Arenibacter algicola: one gene and its partner. The protein of the gene in region 2 interacts with the protein of the main gene of each other region in a pairwise test. Links are inferred from orthologs where the notes say so. Each region holds a gene or a part of one and is shown on either strand. Other genes may lie near its edges. The genes, in order: U735_RS0102710 and U735_RS0119485.

Region 1 (3,644 bases), on a different replicon or contig from region 2:
CACCTACGGCAACAGCATCACCCACCTCGGCCTTAAGGGTAATAATACCACTTTCCTCTGCCGGTAATTCCAATGTGGCCTTGTCCGAATCTACTTCCGCTATTGCCTGATCTTTCTCCACGTAATCACCATCGCTCACCAGCCATTCTGCTATCTCTACTTCCGTAATGGATTCCCCTGGAGAAGGGACTTTCATTTCTAAAATCATGTTTTATAATTTTAATTTGTGTTTTGTCTAAACTCGTTCTTAATTCTAACCTTTATCAAATTTTCCTTTTGGACATTTAGGAGTTTCCACCGATCAATCCCCAAAATAAATAATACTAATTATCAGTAGACTCCGGGTTTCTTCCCATATTGTTTTTGTTTATATCAAAAACATAATCTATTACCTGCTGATGACGACGCTTGGAACGTACTGCACTACCGGCTGCTGGGGAAGCGTAAAATCTTCTGGAGGCTACCCTTAATTTATGTGCCTCACTGAAATGCATGGTTAAATGACCCCAAGCACCCATATTCCTCGGTTCCTCCTGTGCCCAAACCTTGTCTTCGGCATTTTTATATTTATCCATTATTGCCTTCATTTGCTTTGTCGGCACCGGAAACAATTGTTCTACCCTTACCAAGGCTACGTCTTCCCTATTATTTTCCTCCTTATAAGCCAAAAGGTCGTAATAGAATTTACCGGTACAGAATACCATGCTCTTAATTTTGGACACCTCGGCGGTTGCATCATCAATTACCGTTTGGAATTCCCCGTTTGCAAATTCCTCAACCGTTGATACGGCCCGTGGATGCCTCAACAAACTTTTTGGTGTAAACACTATTAAAGGCTTTCTGAAATTCACCTTCATTTGCCTTCTCAACAAATGGAACATATTTGCAGGGGTAGTTACATCGGCGATATACATATTATCCCTTGCACATAATTGTAAATATCGCTCCATACGGGCGGACGAATGTTCTGCGCCCTGACCTTCGTACCCGTGCGGCAACAGCATTACCAAACCATTCTGTAATTTCCATTTATCCTCCGCTGCGGATATGTACTGATCTATCATAATCTGGGCACCATTGCTAAAATCCCCAAATTGAGCTTCCCAAATCGTTAAGGTATTGGGGCTCGCCATAGCGTATCCATAATCAAAACCAACTACACCATATTCCGATAAAAGTGAATTATATATTTGAAAAGTTCCCTGTTTATCCGAAATGTGGTTTAAAAGCATTACTTCCTCCTCACTTTCTTCCACTTTCATTACGGCATGGCGGTGTGAAAAAGTACCTCTTTCAACATCCTGTCCGGACATACGCACCCCGTAACCTTCCTCCAAAAGAGTACCGTAGGCCAAAAGCTCTCCCATGGCCCAATCCAAGGTATCATTTTCAAAAAACATAGCCTTGCGATCGTTCACCAATTTCTCAACTTTGCGCAAGAACTTCTTATTCTTGGGCAACTCTGTCAACACCTTGGCTATATCCGTAAGTTTCTTTTTATCGTATTTTGTATCCACCGGATCCATCATCTCCCACTCGCGCACATGGGTATAACCGCTCCATTCATCGGCCATAAAGGGGGTTATCACGGTCTTATCCTCTTTTCTGGAATCTTCCAATTCCTCCTCCAAAGAAGCTTTGTATTGTTCTTCCAACTCTTGCACAAAACCGTCACCTATAATACCTTCCTTAATCAATGCTGCAGCATAAATGTCCCTCGAGTTTTTATGCTTGGCAATTGCTTTATACAGTTTTGGCTGGGTAAAACGCGGCTCATCACCTTCGTTATGCCCATATTTCCTATACCCCAAAAGATCTAAAAATACATCCCTTTGAAAACGCATACGAAATTCCAAGGCAAAAAGCGAGGCATGAACAACTGCCTCCGGATCGTCCGAATTAACATGTAGCACCGGACTCAAGGTTACTTTGGCCACGTCCGTACAATAAGTAGAGCTACGGGCATCCAAATAATTGGTAGTAAACCCAATTTGATTATTTACAACAATATGAATGGTACCATTGGTTTTATAACCATCCAAATTTGCCATTTGCACCACTTCATAAACCAATCCCTGCCCTGCAATGGCAGCATCACCATGCACTACAATAGGCAATACCTTGGAAAAATCGTCTTTATAACGAGCATCCTGCTTTGCCCTGGCGATACCTTCAACTACCGCACCAACAGTCTCCAAGTGGGAAGGGTTTGGCGCAATATTCATTATTATTTTTTTTCCATTGTTGGCTTTCCGTTCAGAAGTCCACCCCAAATGGTATTTCACATCCCCATCAAAAATCTCCTGCTCATAATCCTTACCATCGAACTCACTAAAGATATCCTTTGCCTTCTTGCCAAATATATTGGTAAGAACATTCAAGCGGCCCCTATGGGCCATACCCATAACAAATTGCTCCACCCCCATTTCGGCAGCTTTTTCCACTACCGCATCCAATGCCGGTATCAACGATTCATTTCCTTCCAAAGAAAACCTCTTTTGACCCACATATTTGGTGTGCAGGAATCCTTCGAAGGAAACCGCCTCATTTAATTTTTTAAGAATATGCTTTTTCCTGTCGGCATCGTATTTGGGATGATTGTCATTGACATTCAACCAATTTTGGATCCATTCCACCCTCTCCGGGTTTCTGATATACATATATTCCACCCCAATGGCATCACAATATATGCTTGTAAGGTGCTGTATGATTTCACGCAAGGTGCTAGGGCCTATTCCCAAAATTTCCCCTGCGGTAAATGTGGTATCCAAATCACTTGGAGCAAGGCCAAAATTCCCAATTTCCAAAGTGGGGAAATACTGTCTTCTCTCCCTCACTGGATTTGTTTTGGTAAACAAATGCCCTCTAGTCCTGTACCCATCTATGAGTCGAACTACCTGAAACTCCTTCTGAAGTTTCTCCGGAACCTCTACCTCGTGACCACCAGCCACAGACAATGGTGCCGTCTGCAATTCATCGACCATCCCATCCATGGAATTTTCCATGCCAAAATCGAACCCTTGAAAAAAGGCCCTCCAACTAGGCTCTACACTATCGGGATTTATTAAATACTTATCGTATAATTCTGCGAAATAAGAAGTATGCGCAGCGTTTAAAAAGGAATATTTATCCATGAAAAAGTCTCTCTGTCTTTTGAACAAAATTTATTCAAAAATACAACATTTAGCATATCTAAGCTTATCTTAGCCCTGAATAATGGAAAATTATTACAATAATTATGTTAAATCGTCATTCCTTAAAAAAAAGCGTGATTTTATGTGTTTTTTTCACGGCATTTTGGGGCTTAGGTTACTCGCAACCCACCCCAGGGAATTCCGATTTTTGGAACCAGGTATATTTTGGAGGCAATTTAGGCCTCGGTTTTGGCAATAATTCCTTCAATGCATCTATCTCTCCCAGTGCCATTTACCAAGCCAACGAGCAATTCGGGGTAGGATTGGGAGTCAACTTCAACTATGCCAAATTTCGCAATGCAAAATTAGTGGCTTATGGAGGCAGTGTACTTTCCTTGTTCAATCCAATTCGTGCATTACAACTTTCTGCCGAAATGGAACAGCTTAGGGTATATCGTGTACTTGAACTTGACGGTGGCAACCAGGAAGAAAATTATTGGTCACCGGCCT
Region 2 (3,297 bases):
TTTAGGTATCCCTCCTGTTATCTTGTTTTTACCCAACCTTAGCACAACCAATTTTTTTAATTCCGTTATACCTTCCGGAATACTCCCTCCTATATTATTTAGAGCAAGGTTCAATACCTTTAAATTCTTTAGGTCGCCTATTGAATTTGGTATGCTCCCCCTAAGATTGTTATTCATTAAATTAACGGATACCACCTTATTGTTCTCTAGGGTTATACCCTCCCAGCTAGCAACCGGGGCATTCAGATCCCACCCCTTGGTCCAGGTATCGCCCTTAGCACTGTTATAGAGGTCTATAAGCGCATTTTTTTCCAGATCAGAAACCTGCCCGGACAAAAATTGCCCAATTATAACCATAAATAGCATAAATATGCTTTTTCTCATATTTTCACTTTTATCCTAAATAAGGAATAAGATTTACCCTACAAAATAAGGTTATTGTCCGTCAAACAGCAAAAATACTCGATGAAAAAAGCTAGAAAGGCCCATATTTGTTGTGAAAGTGCCAAAAGTTGTGGTGAGAGAAATTCAACCACTTGGATTTATTTCCTACAAAGAGATTTCTTCGAGTTCCAAAGTGATATTTTCCCAAGTTTTCATTAGGCTTTCGAGGTTCTTTTTTTTCTTTTGATATGAATCGAAAAAATTGGCCTTTGCAATTGTTGCATCATAATTCATAAGTAGGTCATGATCAATTGCAGCTATCTCTTTTTCTAAGCTGGCAATGTCACTTTCCGTTGAACTGAGCCTATTTTTTAAGGATTTTATCTTTTTTTGATCTTCGAAATCGATGTGTTTCTCCTGGGGTTTTTCTTTTTTATGAACTACTGTTTGCTTCTTTTCTATAGCCCTGAAATCATCAACTTTCCTCTGTTCCAAATAGAAATCGATATCCCCAAGATATTCTTTGATGCTACCATCCTTAAATTCATATACCTTGTTGGTAAGGCCTTGCAAAAAATCCCTATCGTGACTCACCAATATCAATGTTCCATCAAAATTCTGAAGTGCCTGCTTAAGCACATTCTTGGATTTAATATCCAAATGGTTTGTTGGCTCATCCATAACCAACACATTAAAGGGCTGTAGTAACATTTTAGCAAGGGCCAATCTATTCCGCTCACCTCCGGATAGTACTTTTACATATTTCTCCACCTCATCGCCCCTAAATAAAAAAGACCCTAATATATCCCTAACTTTACTTCTGTTCTTTTCATTGGCCGCATCTATCATGGTATCCAAAATAGTCTTTTCCCCATCCAAATATTCTGCCTGATTTTGTGCGAAATAACCGATTTGAACATTATGCCCTAATTTTAGATGCCCCTTATGATTCAAATCTCCCACCATTATTTTAGCGAGAGTGGATTTCCCTTGCCCATTTTGTCCAACAAAGGCCGTCTTGGAGTCGCGCTCTATCAATAGGTCTATTTTCTTTAAAACATGGTTATCCCCATAACTCTTGGACAGACCTTCTATTTCTGTTACAACTTTACCAGGGGTAACGGAAATTTGAAATCTTAGGTTCATTACACTATTGTCATCCTCATCAACCTCTATCCGCTCCATTTTATCGAGCTTCTTGATCAGGGACTGTGCCATGGAAGCCTTTGTGGATTTGGCCCTGAACTTTTCAATCAGTCTTTCCGCCTGCTGTATTTCCTTCTCTTGGTTTTTCTGGGCATTTAGCTGCTGTTGCTTTATTTCGTTCCTTAGTACCAAATATTTGGAGTAGGGCTTATTGTAATCATATATCCTTCCCAAGGAAATTTCAATAGTCCTATTGGTAACATTATCCAAAAACATTTTATCGTGGGAGACTATCATTACACCCCCTGGATAATTCTTCAGGAAATTTTCCAACCAAATAATTGATTCTATATCCAGGTGGTTTGTTGGCTCATCCAACAAGAGCACGTCATTGCTCTGTAACAAAAGTTTTGCCAATTCTATCCGCATCCTCCAACCTCCGGAAAAGGTTTCTGTTTTACGATCAAAATCCTCACGTTTAAAACCCAGACCCAACAATACTTTTTCGGTTTCGCCCTGATAGTTGTACCCTCCCAATATCTCATAATGATGGGTTACATCGTTCAAGTCTATAATTAATTGATTATAGGCCTCACTTTCATAGTCGGTACGTTCTGCCAACTGATGGTTAATCTCGTCCAACCTCAACTCCAAAGCTTTTATTTCCTCAAAGGCCTGATGCGCCTCTTCCTGCACCGTCCTACCTAGATCAAAATCGATATCCTGTCTCAAGAATCCCATTTTAAGATCCTTATCAGAGGCTATAGTACCCGAATCTATGGGCATATCCTTTGATAAAATTTTCAAAAGCGTAGATTTCCCTGCTCCATTTTTTCCTATTAGACCAACTCGATCTCCGGAATTTAAACGGAAAGATATTTCTTCAAACAGATATTCTCCTCCAAAAGAAACGGAGAGATTGTGGATATTAAGCATATTCGGTGACTATTGTTACACTAATTAATGCTACAAAAATGTAATTTTGTAGAAACTTTTTGCAAATGTTAAAAAAAGGAAACAAACTCTACAGCATTTTAACAGGAACTTGTCCTAAATGTCATGAAGAGAGTATGTATCAGGACAAAAACCCATATCATTTGGGCAATATCTTCAAAATGAACGAGCGTTGTTCGCATTGCGGAACCAAATATAAAATAGAACCCTCTTTTTTTTACGGGGCCATGTATGTTAGTTACGGTGTAGGTGTAGCCTTTGCCGTAGCCGCTTTCGTAATTGCCTTTTTATTTTTCAAAGCTACCTTGATAAATACATTTATTGCAATCATTGCTACAATGATCGTATTTATGCCATTTATCATTAGGGTATCGCGAAACATCTGGATCAATTTCTTCATAAAATACGACCCAAAGGCCACCACTAAGATCAATTCCTAAAATGCTTCTTGGTAAAACGGCATAGGTCCATTTCGGGCACAATAGCCTCTTTATTTTCTATTAAGGCATAAAGTTGCATGGACGCCATTGGGGCGATCATTACCCCACGTGAACCCAGACCATTGAGCAAATACATATTTTCATGTTCGGGATGCCTGCCTACTAATGGCTTCCTATCACTTACCGTTGGCCTAATTCCCGCCACATGGTCAACAACTTCATAAGGGCATTTTAGAAAAGTATTCAACTTTTGCAAAAGCTCCTGTTTACATTCTTCAGTGGGAGTATTGCTTTTATCTTTCCATTTATAGGTAGCCCCCACCCTATACATATCACTGCCCAAGGGAATAATAAAAACGGACGATTTTATAAC

The links.
Region 1: the proteins of U735_RS0119485 (region 2) and U735_RS0102710 interact in binary tests that used the Escherichia coli proteins (3 or more experiments, as listed by UniProt). The link is inferred for Arenibacter algicola from one-to-one orthologs.

Annotation. Positions count from the first base shown.
Region 1 is NZ_JPOO01000001.1:651,121-654,764, reverse strand. What follows is about bases 124-3,436. They hold U735_RS0102710 (2-oxoglutarate dehydrogenase E1 component), read right to left. Parts: upstream 3,135-3,436; coding sequence 324-3,134; downstream 124-323. Other genes in these bases: U735_RS0102705 (alpha-ketoglutarate decarboxylase), read left to right, coding at 3,239-3,436; odhB (2-oxoglutarate dehydrogenase complex dihydrolipoyllysine-residue succinyltransferase), read right to left, coding at 124-208. In the rest of the region: more of odhB, read right to left, coding at 1-123; more of U735_RS0102705, read left to right, coding at 3,437-3,644. UniProt on the Escherichia coli protein: E1 component of the 2-oxoglutarate dehydrogenase (OGDH) complex which catalyzes the decarboxylation of 2-oxoglutarate, the first step in the conversion of 2-oxoglutarate to succinyl-CoA and CO(2).
Region 2 is NZ_JPOO01000003.1:2,088,535-2,091,831, forward strand. Bases 9-2,974 are described here. They hold U735_RS0119485 (ABC-F family ATP-binding cassette domain-containing protein), read right to left. Parts: upstream 2,467-2,974; coding sequence 550-2,466; downstream 9-549. Other genes in these bases: U735_RS0119480 (leucine-rich repeat domain-containing protein), read right to left, coding at 9-384; U735_RS0119490 (DUF983 domain-containing protein), read left to right, coding at 2,532-2,924; U735_RS0119495 (NAD(P)/FAD-dependent oxidoreductase), read right to left, coding at 2,914-2,974. In the rest of the region: more of U735_RS0119480, read right to left, coding at 1-8; more of U735_RS0119495, read right to left, coding at 2,975-3,297. UniProt on the Escherichia coli protein: Genetic data indicate it may be involved in ribosome assembly or function.